DNA from 3 places in the Actinoplanes sp. NPDC026670 genome. Region 1 is predicted to be linked to each of the others. Evidence: predicted binding sites of a transcription regulator. Region 1 holds the regulator's gene; each other region holds the start of a gene.
The links. Region 1 encodes HrcA, which represses chaperone genes, less so after heat shock. Its sites were predicted from a motif close to GGTTNGCACNCTCNNNNNGAGNGTGCNAACC; they were not measured.

Region 1 (5,691 bases):
GCCGGTTACCGGCTGCCACTTTCCCTCCGGCGCGTGCCACTCCAGATCGCCGAAACGTACCCGTTCGAGGCCGGTGGCCGAGGCGTGCGAGACCAGCCAGTGCGCGAACCGCCAGCCGACACTCGGGTCGGTCACCGCGACCGTGAGACCGGCCGCCTCGGCGCTGCGGGCCTGACCGGCCAGTTTCTTGCCCCAGTCCAGCTGGAGACTGCTCAGCAGCGCGGCGGCCGCCTCCGCGCCGCGCACCGCCGGGATGTCCGGCACGACACACTCGACGGCGCCGGTGGCCCGGCCGGTCAGCGCGGCGGCCAGCACCTTCGACTCGTCGGCCCACTTCTCGTAGGCCTCCGGATACGCCGACCGCTGCACCCGCTGCGCGGCGTCGGTGACCCGCATCTCCTCCCAGCCCTTGACCTTCTTGAGGGCGGCGTAGAACTTGCCGGCCGAATAGCGGGGGTCGCTGATCTGCTCGACCGTGCCCCACCCCTGGCTGGGCCGCTGCTGGAAGAGGCCGACCGAGTCGCGGTCGCCACTCTCCAGATTCTCCAGTTTCGACTCCTGGAAGGCGGTGGCCAGCGCGACCACGATCGCCTGCTCCGGCATGTTGCGCCGGACCCCGATCGCGGCGATGGTCGCCGCGTTGGCCATCTGGGCGGTGTCGAGAGTGACCTGACCGTCGGCGCGAACCGTGCACTCGGGACCGAGCTGTGGCAGCTTGATGGTGCCGGCCAGGTTGTTGATCAGGACGACCACACCGGCCACCACGGCGACGGACAGCAGGGCGATCACGCCCACGATCGGTTTCGCGCGCACCCACACCTCCTCTGACGCCGGACGCCAAGCCTAGACAACGAGCGCTTGCGGCCCGGCGTCACTGTGGCCCGCGGCACCCGACCGGGGCGGTCAGCGGATCCAGTCCGGGTCGCGTTTCTCGCGTGCGGCGGCCACCCCCTCCCGGCCCTCGGCCGACTTGAAGTATCCGGCTGAGCGGTGCGCGAGATCGGCCAGGTCGGCCCGGATCGAGTCGGCTCTCGTACGGCGCAGAAGTTGTTTGGTGCCGGCCAGGGCGAGCGGACCGCCGCGGACGAGTGAGGAGCAGTAACGCCGCACCGCGTCGTCCAGGTCGTCCTCCGCGACGGCCGCGGTGACCAGGCCGATCTCGGCCGCCCGGGCGCCGTCGAAGACGTCGCCGGTCAGATAGAGGTCGGCGGCGGCCCGCGGCGACAGCCGGGGCAGCACGGTCGAGCTGATCACCGCGGGGATCACGCCGAGCCGGACCTCGGTGAAGGCGAAGGTGGCCGAGCGGACGCAGACCGCGATGTCGGCCGCGCCGATCAGGCCGAGGCCGCCGGCGCGGGCCGGACCGGCGATCCGGGCGATCACCGGCTTTCCGAACTCCCAGAGCACCGCCAGCACGTCGGCCAGCATCTCGGCGGGCAGCCGGTCGCCGGGGCCGGCCGCGGCGGTCTCCTTCAGGTCGACGCCGGAGGAGAAGACCGGGCCCTCGTGGGTGAGAACCACCACACGGCTGTCCGGGTCGGCGGCCGACGCGGCGAGCGCGTCCAGCAGCTGCCCGAGCAGCGCGGTGGAGAGCGCGTTGCGGTTGGCCGGGTTGTCGATTGTCATCGTGGTCACGCCGGCGGCGGTGACGGTACGGACCAGATCCATCCCGGAACTGTAAGACGTGCACACTTGACGGATGGCCGGCGCACTCCCCGATGGCGAACCCGTACCCTCCGACGGGTCGCTCCCCGACGAAGCCACCCGTGAGGTGGGCAAGAACGGGTTCGCCGTCTACGTGCACGTCCCGTTCTGCGCCAGCCGCTGCGGGTACTGCGACTTCAACACCTACACGGCGAGCGAGCTGGGCGGCGGGGCGAGCCGCGACGAGTACGCGGAGACCGTCCTGGCCGAGCTGGCCCTCGCGGCCCGGGTGATCGAGCCCGGCCCGGTCGGCACGGTCTTCGTCGGCGGCGGCACTCCCACCCTGCTCAGCGCCGGTGACCTGGGCCGGATCCTGGAGGGCATCGACCGGACCTGGGGGCTGGCCCCCGGCGCCGAGGTGACCACCGAGGCCAACCCGGAGTCGGTGGACCCGGCCTATCTGCGGCAGCTGCGTGGGGCCGGTTTCACCCGGATCTCGCTCGGCATGCAGTCCGCGGCCACGAACGTGCTGCGGGTGCTCGACCGCAGACACACCGCCGGGCGCGCCCCGCAGGCCGCGATCGAGGCCCGCGAGGCCGGCTTCGAGCACGTCAACCTGGATCTGATCTACGGGACGCCGGGAGAGAGCCCGGACGACTTCGCGCGTTCCCTCCAGACCGTCGTCGACGCCGGTGTGGATCATGTGAGCGCCTACGCGCTGATCGTCGAGGACGGCACCCGGATGGCCGGGCGGATGCGGCGGGGCGAGCTGCCGTACCCGTCGGACGATGTGGCGGCCGACCGCTACCTGGCCGCCGAGGCGGCGCTGAGCGCGGCCGGATTCCAGTGGTACGAGGTGTCCAACTGGGCCCGGACCGGCGGGGAGTGCCGGCACAACCTGCTCTACTGGACCGGCGCCGACTGGTGGGGTCTGGGGCCGGGCGCGCACAGCCACGTCGGCGGGGTGCGCTGGTGGAACGTCAAACACCCGTCGGCGTACGCGAAACGCCTGGCCGAGGGGGTTTCGCCGGGACACGCGCGGGAGCTGCTGACCGACGCCGACCGGCACATGGAGGACGTGATGCTCCGGGTGCGGCTGCGCGAGGGCATCCCGCTCGACCGGGTCGACGCCGCCGGCGCCGCGCAGGCCCTGGCCGACGGCCTGCTCGACCCGGGCGCCTACGAACAGGGGAGGCTCGCGCTCACCCTGCGGGGCCGGCTGCTGGCCGACGCGGTCGTCCGCGACGTGCTGTAAAGACCGTTCTGACCCGTCCGGCCCCGAAATCCGAGCCCGGTACGTACTTTCGATCATCGCGTTGTGACCGCCCGCGACGTAGACTGGCACTCTATTAGCGGGAGTGCCAACAGGGGGAGGGGTCATATGAGTCTTGATGACCGCAAGCTCGAGGTGCTCCGGGCGATCGTCGAGGACTACGTCGAGACTCAGGAGCCGGTGGGCAGCAAGGCACTGGTCGACCGGCACAAGCTCGGCGTCTCCCCGGCCACCGTCCGCAACGACATGGCCGTGCTGGAGGAGGAGGGTTACATCCGGCAGCCGCACACCAGTGCCGGCCGGGTGCCCACCGACGCCGGTTACCGGCTCTTCGTCGACCGGCTCACCAAGATCAAGCCGCTCAGCCCGGCCGAGCGCCGCGCCATCGAGCGGTTCATGGTCGGCGCCGTCGACCTCGACGACGTGGTGCACCGCACCGTCCGGCTCCTGGCCCAGCTCACCCGCCAGGTCGCCGTCGTGCAGTATCCCAGCCTGTCCCGCTCCGCGGTCCGCCACCTGGAGCTGGTGCCGATCTCCACCACCCGCCTGATGCTGGTGATGATCACCGACACCGGCCGGGTCGAGCAGCGGCTCGTGGAGATGCCCGGCCCGCTCGCCGACGGCGAGGTGTGGGAGCTGCGGCTCCGGGTAAACGAGAAACTGGCCGGGCAGCGGCTCGCCGACACCCCGCCCCTGGTGCAGAAACTCGTCGAGGAGTGCGCCATCGAGCGCCGCGCGTCGATGACGTGCCTGGCGTCGATCCTGCTGGAGACTCTGGTCGAGCGGAGTGAGGAGCGCCTCGCGCTCGCGGGTACGGCCAACTTGACACGCGGGGGTGTGCTGGACTTCCAGGGCACGCTGCGGCCCGTCCTCGAGGCTCTCGAGGAGGAGGTGATCCTTCTGAAGCTCATCGGCGATCTGGAGCCCCGGACCACCCGGGTCCTGATCGGCGACGAGAACCAGATCGACAACCTCCGGTCGGCGTCCGTGGTGAGCAGTGGTTACGGACCGGGTACCACGATCGTTGGTGGGCTCGGCGTGCTGGGGCCCACCCGGATGGACTACCCCGGCACTATCGCTACCGTTCGTGCAGTGGCACGCTACGTTGGCGACCTGTTGGCACAGAATTGACGGATTCGCGCAGACATTGAGGACTCCAAACCCCGTGGCCAAGGACTATTACGGAATTCTCGGTGTGAGCCGGGAGGCAACCGACGACGAGATCAAGCGCGCCTACCGCAAACTGGCACGGCAGTACCACCCGGACGTCAATCCGGATCCGGAGGCGCACGACAAGTTCAAAGAGATCAACGCGGCGTACGAGGTTCTCTCCGACGACCAGAAGCGGCAGATCGTCGACCTCGGTGGCGACCCGCTGGCGCCGGGTGGAGGCATGCCCGGCGGAGCCGGTGGCGCCGGCCCGTTCGTCGGTTTCCAGGACATCATGGACGCGTTCTTCGGCACGGCCGCCGGTGGTGGCTCCCGTGGCCCGCGCCCGCGCACCCGGCCCGGCGCCGACGCGATCCTCCGGCTCGAGCTCGACCTGGTCGAGACCGCCTTCGGCGTGGAAGCCCCGATCACCGTCGACACCGCGGTCCTCTGCACCCAGTGCTCCGGCGCCGGCACCGCGCCCGGCACCCACCTGTCGACGTGCGAGGTCTGCTCCGGCCGCGGCGAGGTCCAGTCGGTGCAGCGCACCTTCCTCGGCCAGGTCGTCTCGTCCCGCCCCTGCCAGAACTGCCAGGGCCACGGCACGGTCATCCCCAGCCCCTGCCCGACCTGCGCGGGCGACGGCCGGATAAGGACACGCCGCTCGCTCACCGTCAAGATCCCGGCGGGCGTCGAGGACGGCATGCGGATCCGGCTGGCCCAGCAGGGCGAGGTCGGCCCCGGCGGCGGCACCGCCGGCGACCTGTATGTGGAGATCCACGAGCGGCCGCACGACGTCTACTCCCGCAAGGGCGACGACCTGCACTGCCGGGTCACCCTGCCGATGACGGCGGCCGCCCTCGGCACCCGGATGACCATCAAGACCCTCGACGGCGAGGAGAACATCGAGGTCAAGCCGGGCACCCAGCCGGCCAGCACGTTGCGTATCCGCGGCAAGGGCGTGCCGCACCTGCGTGGTCAGGGCCGTGGCGAGTTGTTCGTGCACCTCGACGTCAAGACGCCGACCAAGCTCACCGCCGACCAGGAGCGGATGCTCCGCGACTTCGCCAAGACCCGCGGGGAGGACGTCGCCGAGCTGAGCAAGCAGGGTGGCTTCTTCAGCCGGATGCGGGACGCGTTCAACGGCCACTGACGGCCGAAACGCCGGGTGTGCCCCCTTGCGCACCCGGCGTCTTCCGTGCCCGGATCAGGGGCAGGGCTGCTGCGGCGGAACCGCCCCGATCGTGAGGTTCACACGGCTGCCCGGGGCCGCCAGCGTCCCGGCGCGCGGATTCTGGAATCCGACGAGGCCGATGAAGTCGCAGCTGAGGTCGGGGAACGTGGTCACCGTGCCGCGAGTGAAACCCGCACGGACCAGCACGGTGGTGGCCTCCTCCGGGGTGATCCACCGCACGTTCGGCACCGCCGTCATCTTCACCCAGCTGGATCCGTTCGACCAGATGATCTTGCCGGGCCGGTACAACTGGCCGTACACCGTCTCGGCCGGGTTCGCGAAGGTGACCATGATGGTGTCGGCGTCGATGACGGTTCCCTGCGCCGGCGGTCGTCCCTGCGATGACATGTCGATGCTGAGCAGGTCACCGGTCCGGGTGATCACCGGTTTG
Region 2 (5,691 bases), on a different contig from region 1:
TGGCCATCGGCGGGTTCGTGCTGGTACAGACGGTGCTGATCAGGTTCGCGCACGTGGCGTCGGCGCGGCTCGGGGAGCGGGTGCTGACCCGGCTGCGGGAGGAGTTCGTCGGCCGGGTGCTCGCGCTGCCGCTGTCCACGGTGGAGCGCGCCGGGTCGGGGGACCTGTTGACCCGCACCACCCGGGACGTGGACGCACTGTCCAACTGTGTCCGGTTCGCGGTGCCGGAGACACTCATCGCCCTGATCACTCTCGGGCTCGTGGTCGGGGCGTTGCTCCTGGTCAGTCCGATCTTCGCGGCGCCGCTGCTGATCGGTGTGCCGATCATGGCGGCCGGGACGCGGTGGTACCTGCGCTACGCGCCACGTGGCTACCTGCGGCAGAACGCCGCCTACTCGGACGTGACCGAGGGACTGACCGAGACCGTGGACAGCGCCCGAACCGTCGAGGCGTTCGGCCGTCAGCGGCAGCGGGTTGCTCGTACCGACCTGGACCTGCGGCGCTCCTGGCGGGCCGAGCGGTACACGCTGCACCTGCGGACCGTGTGGTGGCCGGTCATCGAGATCAGCTACGTGGTGCCGATGGTGCTGACCCTGCTGGCCGGCGGCTGGCTCTACCTGAACGGCCGGGTGACCCTCGGCGCGCTCACCGCCGCAGTGATCTACGTCCAGCAACTGGTCGACCCGCTGGACCGGCTGGTCGGCTGGCTCGACGAACTGGAGGTCGGCGCGGCCGCCCTGGCCCGGCTACTGGGCGTCACGGCCGATCCGGCGCCCGCGGTCACCGACGTCCCGGAACCGGCCGACAACCGGATCGAGGTACGCGGCGTGCGGTTCGCCTACGAGCCGGGGCGTGAGGTGCTGCACGGCGTCGACCTGGTCCTGGAACCGGGCGAACGGCTCGCCGTCGTCGGCGTCTCCGGGGCCGGCAAATCCACCCTCGGGCGGCTCCTGGCCGGGGTGCACCGGCCCACCTCGGGCCGCATCACGGTCGGCGGCGTGCCGCTGGACGCGCTGCCACCGGACCGGCTGCGCGCCGAGGTTGCCCTGGTCACCCAGGAACACCACGTCTTCATCGGGACCCTGCGTGACAACGTGGCGATGGTCCGGCCCACCGCGCAGGAGGGGGAGATCCGGGCCGCGCTCACCGCCGTACAGGCCCTGTCGTGGGTCGACGAGCTGCCGGACGGGCTGGACACGGTGGTCGGCTCGGGTGGCCTGCCGCTCACGCCGGCACAGGCACAGCAGGTGGCGCTGGCCCGGCTGGTGATCGCCGACCCGCACACGCTGGTCCTCGACGAGGCGACCGCCATGCTTGACCCGCGGGCCGCCCGGGATCTGGAACGCTCGCTCGCCGCCGTGGTCAGCGGCCGGACCGTGGTGGCGATCGCCCACCGGCTGTTCGCGGCACACGACGCCGACCGGGTCGCGGTGATGGCGGACGGGCGGATCGTCGAACTGGGGTCGCACGACGAACTGGTGGCCGCGGGCGGGGCGTACGCCGAGCTGTGGAACTCGTGGCAGGGCGGGGGCATGAAAAAGGCGCGCCCGGAAGGCGCGCCTTTTCCCTGAGCCGTCCTATCCCTGAACGGTTGGACCGATCAGAAGCCCGGACCGTGCTGGTGGCCGTGCCCGTGACCGCCGTGGCTGTGGCCGTGGCCATCGCCGGCGGCCGGAGCGGCCTCGGCCGGCTTCTCCACCACGAGGCTCTCGGTGGTCAGCAGGAGCCCGGCGATCGAGACGGCGTTGGCGACCGCGTTGCGGGTCACCTTCACCGGGTCGATGATGCCGGCCGCGGCCAGGTCGACGTACTCGTCGGTGGCGGCGTTGAGGCCGTGGCCCCAGCCCAGCTCGTTGACCTTGCCCACCACGACGTAACCGTCGTGGCCGGCGTTCTGAGCGATCCAGCGCAGCGGCTCGAGCAGCGCCTTGCGGACGATGCCGACGCCGAGCGCCTCCTCGCCGGTGAGGCCGAGGTTGCCCTCGAGCTCCTTGGCGACCTGGGCGAGAGCGGCGCCGCCGCCGGGGACGGTGCCTTCCTCGACGGCCGCCTTGGTCGCCGCGATGGCGTCCTCGATGCGGTGCTTGCGCTCCTTCATCTCGACCTCGGTCGCGGCGCCGACCTTGATCACCGCGATGCCGCCGGAGAGCTTGGCCAGCCGCTCCTGCAACTTCTCGCGGTCCCAGTCGGAGTCGGACGCCTCGATCTCCTTGCGGATCTGCGAGACCCGGTCGGAGACGTCGGAGGAGTTGCCGCCACCGTCGACGATGGTGGTGTTCTCCTTGTCGACGACGATGCGCCGGGCGCTGCCCAGCGACTCGAGGCCGACCTGGTCGAGCTTGTAGCCGAGCTCGGGGGCGATCAGCTCGCCACCCGTGGCGATCGCGAGGTCCTGGAGGATCGCCTTGCGGCGGTCACCGAAACCGGGCGCCTTCACCGCGACGACCTTGATGGTCTTGCGCAGCGAGTTGACCACCAGGGTGGACAGGGCCTGGCCCTCGACGTCCTCCGCGACGATCAGCAGCGGCTTGCCGGTCTGGAGCACCTTCTCCAGCAGCGGGAGCAGCTCCTCGATGCTGGAGATCTTCTGCGTGGTGAGGAGGATGTGCGCGTCCTCCAGCACCGCCTCCTGCGCCTCGGCGTCGGTCACGAAGTTCGGCGAGATGAAGCCCTTGTCGAACTGGAGACCCTCGGTCACGTCGAGCTCGGTGTGCAGCGCCGAACCCTCCTCGACCGTGATGACGCCGTCGCGGCCGACCCGGTCCATCGCGTCGGCGATCAGCTCGCCGATGTTCGCGTCCTGGGCCGAGATGGTGGCCACGTTGGCGATCGCCTTGTGGTCGGCGACCTCGACGGCCTTGGCCAGCAGCGCCTTGGACACGACCACCGAGGCCTGGTCCATGCCGCGCTTGAGACCGATCGGGTTGGCGCCGGCGGTCACGTTGCGCAGGCCCTCGCGGACCAGCGCCTGCGCGAGCACGGTCGCCGTGGTGGTCCCGTCGCCGGCGACGTCGTTGGTCTTCGTCGCCACCTCCTTGACCAACTGGGCGCCGAGGTTCTCATACGGGTCGGTGAGCTCGATCTCCTTGGCGATGGTGACGCCGTCGTTGGTGATCGTGGGCGCGCCGAACTTCTTGTCCAGGACGACGTTGCGACCCCGCGGACCGAGGGTGACCTTGACCGTGTCGGCGAGGGTGTTGACGCCGTGCTCCAGGAGGTGCCGGGCGTTGTCTGAGAAGCTGAGGATCTTCGCCATGAATGGTCCCTTCACGCACCAGCGCCCTGCCCCGAGCTATCGGAACAGGGCGCAAGCGCAATCAGTTAGGTCTTACTTCTCGATGACCGCGAGGACGTCGCGGGCGGAGAGCACCAGGTACTCCTCGCCGGCGTACTTGACCTCGGTGCCGCCGTACTTCGAGTAGAGGACGACGTCGCCGACCTTCACGTCGAGCGGAACGCGGTTGCCCTTGTCGTCGATCCGGCCGGGGCCGACGGCGAGGACGGTGCCCTCCTGGGGCTTCTCCTTGGCGGTGTCGGGGATCACGATGCCGGAAGCGGTCGTGGTCTCAGCCTCGTTCGCCTGGACCACGATGCGGTCCTCGAGCGGCTTGATCGCAACCTTGGTCGCGGTAGTCACGGGCATACCCTCCTGGGTACAGGTTTCGCCGGCCTTGAACCAGGCCGGTCAATGCCTCATGCCACCGGGCGGGGCCGTCGTCGCGGGTGCCGGTCCGCCTGGTGCCTAACCGCCACGGAGGACCCGGGCGGCTGGCACCCTCATGTTGAGAGTGCTAACCGGAGACTATGCCGGAACTAGCACTCCGTCAACCAGAGTGCCAACCTGTCACGCCAGGGAGAATGCCTCTCGTGACCCCCGAGTTGTTGCAACTGTTGCGTACCCCCGAAGGGTTGAAAGCCCTGGCCGCGGCGGCTGAGGTGACCGGCGGTGAGCCGCTCGCCGCGGCCTCGGCCCTGCGGGCCCGGGGCTTCGGCGCGGAGCTCTCCGCGGCCGCCTTGACCCAGGCTAGTTTGCGCGAGCGCGCCGCGATGAAGTTCGGCCCGGACGCCGCCGGGATGTTCTTCACCAGGGCCGGTCTGGAGCAGGCGACCCGGGCCGCGGTCGCCGACCGGAGGGCCGCACGGCTCGTCGCGGCCGGGGTCGAGACCCTGGCCGATCTGGGTTGCGGTCTCGGGTCCGACGCGCTGGCCGCGGCCCGACACGGCATCACCGTGTACGCGGTGGACGCCGACCCGGTCACCGCGGCGATGGCGGCCGCGAACGCCGAGGCCGCCGGGCTCGCCGACCGGATCACGGTGACCTGCGCCGACGCCACCACGGTCCCGGTCGAGCGGTACGACGCGGTCTTCGCCGACCCGGCCCGCCGCCAGGCCGGCCGTGGCCGGGTGTTCGACCCGAAGGCCTACTCGCCGCCATGGGACTTCATCGCCGGGCTCCCCGGACGGACCCCGCGCACGGTGCTGAAACTCGCGCCGGGCATCGACCACGCGCTGTTGCCGCCCGGCGCCGAGGGGGAGTGGGTGAGCGTCGGCGGCGACCTGGTCGAGGCCGCGTTCTGGTGCGGTCCGCTGGCCGGAGCGCCCCGCCGGGCCACGCTGGTCGGCCCGGACGCCGGTTTGACCGGGTCAGGCAACAAAACCGGGGAGGTCGGTCCGGTCGGCGCGTGGATCTACGACCCCGATCCGGCGGTGGTCCGCTCGCATCTGGTGGCCGAGTTCGCCGAGTCGATCGGTGGATGGTTGGCCGACCCGGAGATCGCCTACGTCTACACCGACGAGCCGGTGGACACGCCGTTCGCACGCCGGCTCGGGGTGACCGAGATGCTGCCGTTCTCGCTGAAACGGCTGCGTGCGCTGCTGCGCGAGCGTGGGGTCGGGGTGCTGGAGATCCGCAAGCGGGGCTCGGCGCTGGTGCCCGACCAGCTGCGCAAAGACCTCCGGCTGTCCGGGCCGAACACCGCCGGGCTGGTGCTCACCCGGGTGGCGGGCGCACCTGTCGCGTTGATCACCACGGCGGCGATGTAACTGCCGGAAGGCGGGGACAAGCGGACGGCCGCGGCGATGTAGCTTTCTGCTCATGGCCAAGAAGGCGGCCGGAACGCCGGCGACCGTGCTGCTGAACAGCGAGCGGGTGGCGCACACCCTGCATCCGTACGAGGTGTCGCCGGACGCCCCCAACTACGGCGCGCTGGTGGCCGAGGCCCTGGGTGTCGCGCCGGAGCGGCTGTTCAAGACGCTGGTGGCCGAGGTGGACGGCGCTCTCGTGGTCGGTGTCGTGCCGGTCACCGGCGACCTGGACCTGAAGGCGCTGGCGTCGGCCGCGGGCGGCAAGCGGGCCGCGCTGGCCGACCGGACGGCCGCGGAGCGCAGCAGTGGTTACGTCCGGGGCGGGATCAGTCCGCTCGGGCAGCGGAAGCGACTCCCCACCGTGATCGACGACACGGTGGCCGGGCTCGATCTGATGTATGTGTCGGCCGGCCGCCGTGGGTTGCAGGTGTCGCTCGCCCCGGCCGACCTGATCCGGTTGACCAGTGCGATCGTCGCCCCGATCCGGGCGGGCGCATCCTAGTACGGGCGGATAAAAGTCTGTTCTTCGGGTTTCCGCCAACTTCTTTCGCTGAAACTACTTAGCGTTACTTTGTGCAGACCGGCGGGCGATTTTCGGTAACAAGG
Region 3 (5,691 bases), on a different contig from region 1:
GAGTTCGCTCGAACGGCGTACCGCGGCGAGCCTCTGCTGGTCGCCCTTCTCCTCCAGCCGGGCCTCCACGTCGGGACGCCTGTCGAAGTGGTCGACCATGGCGGTCTTGCCCCGCCCGGTCACCAGCAGGACGTCGGTGATGCCGGCGGCCGCCGCCTCCTCGACGATGTACTGCAGGACCGGCCGGTCCACCACCGGCAGCAGCTCCTTGGGCACGGCCTTGGTGGCCGGCAGGAAGCGGGTCGCGAGACCCGCGGCCGGGATCACCGCCTTGACGGCGCGCTTCGTCGTCATACAGTCACTTCACCTTCGCTGGTTCCGGACATGCCGCGAGACTATCGGCCACGGCCATGTCGCGGCGGCTGCGGCCCACCAGTGATGGCGGTCGCGGCATCCAGATGCCCCTCCGGGAGGGCTGGGGAAACCCGTTCGGCGAGCCGGTACGTGTCCCGGCCGGCGTTCTTCGCCGCGTACAGCGCCTCGTCGGCGGCGTCCAGCACCTCCTGCGCGGTCGCGCCGTGTTCCGGGAAGACCGCGATGCCGATCGAGACGCTGATCGGGATCCGGTCGGCGAGGCCGGGACGGCGCGGATCGACGGGCACCGGCCAGTCCCGCACCGCGGCGCCCAGCCGCTCGGCGACTATCACCCCGCCGTACGCGTCGGTCTCCGGCAGCAGCACCACGAACTCCTCCCCGCCCTGGCGGAACGCCACGTCGACCTCACGGAGCCCGATCCGGATCCGCCGCGCGAACTCGCCCAGCACCTGATCGCCCGCCGTGTGCCCGTACGTGTCGTTCACCTCCTTGAAGTGATCCAGGTCGAGGACCAGGACGGTGAGCATCCGGCCGAACCGGGTCGCCCGCTCCACCTCGCGGCGCAGCACCTCGCGCAGATAACGGTAGTTCCAGAGTCCGGTCAGCGGATCAGTCAAAGAGAGCCGTTGTGCCTCCTCGTGGACCCGGACGTTGTGCACCGCGACCCCGGCCTGACCGGCGAAGGTGCGCAGCGTACGCAGATCGGCGTCCTCGAAGGCCGGCGCACCGAGCCGGTCGTAGAGCGCCAGCACACCGAGCACCGTGGGCTCCGGCCCGCTGTCCTCGTCCGGCGGCGCGCAGATCGGCACGGCGAGATACGAGTCACAGGCGGGCTCGTCGGGGGCACGGCCGGTCGTACCCCGAAGTGGCGTCCCGGTCGTCGCGACCCGGCCGAGAACGCCCCGGCCGGGTGACAGGCGCCGCTGGGTCAGCTCGTCCGGTGTCAGGTCCCACGCGCCGGTCAGCCCGGCGCCGCAGCGGGCCGTCAGCCGCCCGTCGGCCGGGTCGGTGAGCAGGATCAGCCCGGCCCGCGCGCCGGTCGCGGTCATCGCGGTCCGCATGATCACCGGCAGGATCCGGTCCAGGTCGTGGGTGCTGGACAGGGTGTCGCCGAGGATCGCCAGATGCCGGCGCAGCTGGTCCCGGCTCGCGGTCAGCGCCTGCACGTAGGACTGGAGCTCCCGGGTCATCCGGTTGAACGTCCCGGCCAGCCGGCCCAGCTCGTCCGGCCGCGGGATCGGCACGCGGGTGTCCAGGTCGCCGTTCGCCACCCGGTCGGCGGCCCAGGCCAGATCGCCGAGCGGCCGGGTGGTGGAGCGAGCCAGCCAGCGGGCCGCGATCACCGCGGCGACCGCGGTGGCCAGCACGATCAGCAGCAGGATCAGGTACCGGACGGTGGGCCCGGCAGCCGGGACGGTCAGGGTCAGCGGCAGTGGGCGGCCCGGTTCGGCGGTCAGGGCCCGGTCTGCGGTCCCGGCGGCGACGGGCAGGCCCGCGCCGATCCGCACGGCTACGCCGGCGGCCGTTCCGAGCCGGTCCAGCAATGCGGCGTCGACCCGCTCGGCGGCGGTCACGGTGACCTCTTGGTTGTACGCGGACGCGGTCAGCGCCGTGACATGGCTCTCCGTCCGGGCCGGCTCGTTCCCCGCCCCGGCACCGGGACCGGCGCAGTCCTGACGGCCGCTCGCCGCCGGGTCGCCGGTCATCGCGGAACGGGCCAGGCTCGACTGTTCGGTTTCGGTCAGCTGGATCTCGGTGGCCAGCCCACGGGCGACCAGCTGGTCGGCGACCGCCTGACGGTCCCCAGCCGGAACCACGGCGACCGCGTCCGCCGAAGCCTGCAACTGGCGGCAGATGGCGCCGATCGCCACACTGACTGTCGTCGCAGCGTGGTCGAGGCGTTCGGTGGTCCGCTCCCGGCTCACCGCGCCGGCGGTCAACGCGACGAAGATGGACCCGAGCAGGACCGGACCGAGCACGACCACCAGGAATGCGCTGGTCAGCCGGCCACGTAGTGTCACACATCCTCCCGGGAGTGGCCCTCTTTGGAGCGATGCTGACATAGTGTGCACCGTTTGCCGGTTTTCAACAGGGGGTGTTGCATGACGGATTTAACCCCTGATGCGGAAAAATCACACCAAATCAAGATCGCGCTCCGCTCACGACTGCTCACAGCGCGTCGATCACTTCCGGTCACGGCCCTCAACGACGCCGCCGCCAAACTTCAAGATCAAACCCTTGCTCTGGTACGCCGTACCGGCGCCCGTTCCATCGCCGCCTACGTGCCGATCGGCTCCGAGCCGGGCGGCCCCGACCTGCCGGGGCGCCTGCTGTCCGCTCTTCCACCGGGCGGCCGCCTGCTCCTCCCGGTCCTGCTCCCGGACAACGACCTGACCTGGGCCGAACTGACTCCCCCCACCCCAACCCCGACCGCCGCCACCCAGCCGCCACCCAGCACCGCCGCCGACTCCCCGACCGGCCCCGACTCAGCCACCGGCTCGGCAGTCGCCGCCCCAGCCACCGGCGCCTCAATCACCGCCCTCGGCCCCGCCACCGGCTCCTCAGCTGCCCCCGACTCGGCCACCGGCTCGTCGGCCGTCGCCCCCGCCTCGGCCACCGGCTCGTCGGCCGTCGCTCCCGGCCAGGCCACCTCGGCCACCGGCTCGTCGTCGGGCCCCACTGCCGTGGCCGCCGGCTCGTCTCGCCTTGTGGCGGGCCCGCGTGGGCTGCTCGAACCCGACGGCCCCCGGCTCGGCGTGGCAGCGGTCTGCTCGGTGGACCTGCTCCTGGTGCCGGCGCTCGCGGTCGGCCCCGACGGAACCCGGATGGGACGTGGCGGCGGCTCCTACGACCGGGTGCTGGCCCGCCTCCCGGAGCCCGGGCCGCTGACCGTGGCGCTCCTGCACGACGGCGAAGACGTCCCCTTCGTCCCGGCCGAACCTCACGACCGCCGGGTACACGCCGTGATCACTCCCACCGGCGGCTTCGCTCGTCGACCGTGAGCCGTCGCTCTCGCGTCCTTCGAGGGGCCCATTCGGTGGCTGAGCGACGGCTCGTGCGTTCTCCGCGCAGGCCGCGCTGTGATATCACCCACCGCCCGGTTCTCCCTCAGGCCGAGCGCCGAGTGGACGAATTGACCTCCGATGCCGCAACATTGGCACTCGGAGTTGGCGAGTGCCAGCAGCCGATTGATCCGGAGGAGCCGTGCCTACCTACCAGTACGCCTGCACCGAGTGCGGTGAGCAGCTTGAAGCAGTGCAGTCCTTCTCCGACCCGGCGCTCACCGAATGCCCCAACTGCCAGGGCAAGCTCCGCAAGGTGTTCAACTCGGTCGGCATCGTCTTCAAGGGTTCGGGCTTCTACCGCAACGACTCCCGCTCGGGCAACGTGAGCGCCGAGAAGTCGGCGACCGGCTCCGGCGACTCGACCACCAAGAAGGCCGACACGGCGGGTTCTTCGTCGACCCCTGCGACGAGCACGCCGTCGACCTCGTCCACGAGCAGCAGCAGCACGACTTCGTCGTCGGGCGGCAGCGGCACGAAGGCCGCCGCCACCCCCTGAGCCGCGCCACCAGGCGTCACCACGCGCCGAGCCCTTCCCCGGGGCTCGGCGCGTTTTCGTTCCACCCCCACCACCGCACCCGGCACGCACTAGACGGCCACCGCGCCCGGCACGCATCGGACGACCACCCGACCCGGCACGCATCGGACAGCCACCCCGCCCGGCACGCATCGGACGGCTTTCGCGGCCGGGGTCTGTCAGCTCGGCACGGCCGTGATCGGAAGCCGTCGCCCAGCACCGGGCGGCTTTCATCGCGCGACGCGGCGGAGGCCGCCAGCCGTCGCTGAACACTGGAATACGGGCAGCATTACCTTGCTGGGCGACGGCCGGTGCGGGGTCCGCGGCCCGTTCCGCGGGGCCGTGCCTCCACCCGGCCGCGGGCAGAGTCGGTCGATGAATGAGGAACGCCGGCCTGCGTTTCCGCTGGTCGGCGTTATCTTTGCTCTTGGCGGCCAGGGGCAGCGACCGGCAACGTCGACCAGCGCACACATTGACCGATCGTGTGCACCGATCCTTGCCCCAGCAGTGACCGGAGCACACGCAAGGCCGATCGTGAGCGTTCATCCACGCCGGGACGACTACCCGAGCACACACAACGCCAACGTGTGCGCCCATCACCGCTGCGGAGCCTGTTGCTCTTGATCGCAATCTGCGACCTCGGCCCACCGAAAATAGGATCACCGAGGCTGGACCGGCCTCCAAGCGCGAGCGCAGCCGTGCCTTCTGGTTTGCATCGCCGACCCGCTCTTCCAGGCCCGACCCGGTTGGCGGCCCGGCCTAGCAAGATCCGCTGGGTGTCGGCCCGCTATCCACAGGGCCGGGTTGTCCACAGCGGTCTCCCCGCCGTACCCGCCCGTCTCCTAACGTCGGTCGCAGCCGTCGGCGGACGTCTCTGACACGCCGTTCTGCAACGAAGCCGACCGGCCGTCTCTCCCGACGGCACGAGGTATCCGCCGACGGCCCCAGCGCCGTCGTTGCGACGGCTGCCGGCAGGGCTTTTCCGAAGCTGGTCAGGTGACGACTGGAGGTTTGATGCCCCGCGAGCGAACGGCGCCGGCCGATGAACGTCTCGATCCTGTGCGATGGCATCGGCCGAGCCGGGGCACCCTGCTGCGCCTGCTCTCGGTCGCCGTGTTGTTGATCACAGCCGCCGCGGTGCTCTGGCTCAAGCCGACCGGCTGCGTCCCGGTCGAGGCCGAGCCGCAGGCTTCCGGGCCAGCCGGCCGGGCTTCCGCCTCACCGGGCCAAACGCAGACCGTCGGCAGACCGATCCCATCGGGGAGCGTCGGCGTGCCGGTGCGCCTGGCCGACCCGACGGCGCTGACCGTGGTCCGCCCCGGCAACCGGGTGGACCTGCTCAGGATCGAGAGCGACCGTGATCGCACCACCGGGGTCGCGAGCGCAGCCCTGGTCCTGGAGGTGACAGGCGCCGACGACCCGGTCACCGGCGGACTCCTCCTGGCCCTTGACCCGGCCGAAGCCAGGCAGGCGATAGCCACCCCGGGACGCGGCTTCGCGATTGTGATCCGCCCAAACTGACCCAGGCCTCATGAGCAGCGAAGAAACTCCGACCAAGGCGGTGATCGAAGGCAGCGGGCGCGTGCCGGTGAACGGCGGTCAGTCCCAGTGCGGCGGACGGTCCTCCAGCAGGCGGTCGTCGTTGGAGTAGGACCGCTCACCCCAGCCCCGCTCGGTGTCGTCACGGGTCTGCTCGGGCAGCACCGGCGCCTCTTCGGACTCGAAATCGACCTCGCGCTCGGCGTCGTTGTCACGCTCAGGGTCGTCCAGGATGTCCACGACTAAGAGGGTATGCCG

Region 2: groES (co-chaperone GroES) is a predicted target of HrcA. The motif match lies at 3,767-3,797, and genes of this name have one in related genera.
Region 3: AB0E94_RS18610 (FmdB family zinc ribbon protein) is a predicted target of HrcA. The motif match lies at 3,468-3,498, and genes of this name have one in related genera.

The regions. Positions count from the first base shown of each region.
Region 1 covers NZ_JBEZXU010000045.1:48,979-54,669, forward strand. Annotated here, with positions in the region: gene AB0E94_RS34800 (hypothetical protein) at 1-819, opposite strand, end outside; gene AB0E94_RS34805 (enoyl-CoA hydratase-related protein) at 904-1,668, opposite strand; gene hemW (radical SAM family heme chaperone HemW) at 1,700-2,899, shown strand; gene hrcA (heat-inducible transcriptional repressor HrcA) at 3,026-4,048, shown strand; gene dnaJ (molecular chaperone DnaJ) at 4,083-5,219, shown strand; gene AB0E94_RS34825 (PASTA domain-containing protein) at 5,274-5,691, opposite strand, start outside.
Region 2 covers NZ_JBEZXU010000019.1:84,214-89,904, forward strand. Annotated here, with positions in the region: gene AB0E94_RS20445 (ABC transporter ATP-binding protein) at 1-1,571, shown strand, start outside; gene groL (chaperonin GroEL) at 1,601-3,256, opposite strand; gene groES (co-chaperone GroES) at 3,329-3,643, opposite strand; gene AB0E94_RS20460 (class I SAM-dependent methyltransferase) at 3,859-5,043, shown strand; gene ybaK (Cys-tRNA(Pro) deacylase) at 5,096-5,587, shown strand.
Region 3 covers NZ_JBEZXU010000017.1:95,233-100,923, forward strand. Annotated here, with positions in the region: gene AB0E94_RS18595 (UTP--glucose-1-phosphate uridylyltransferase) at 1-294, opposite strand, end outside; gene AB0E94_RS18600 (diguanylate cyclase) at 336-2,336, opposite strand; gene AB0E94_RS18605 (5-formyltetrahydrofolate cyclo-ligase) at 2,418-3,317, shown strand; gene AB0E94_RS18610 (FmdB family zinc ribbon protein) at 3,520-3,876, shown strand; gene AB0E94_RS18615 (hypothetical protein) at 4,909-5,415, shown strand; gene AB0E94_RS18620 (hypothetical protein) at 5,494-5,673, opposite strand.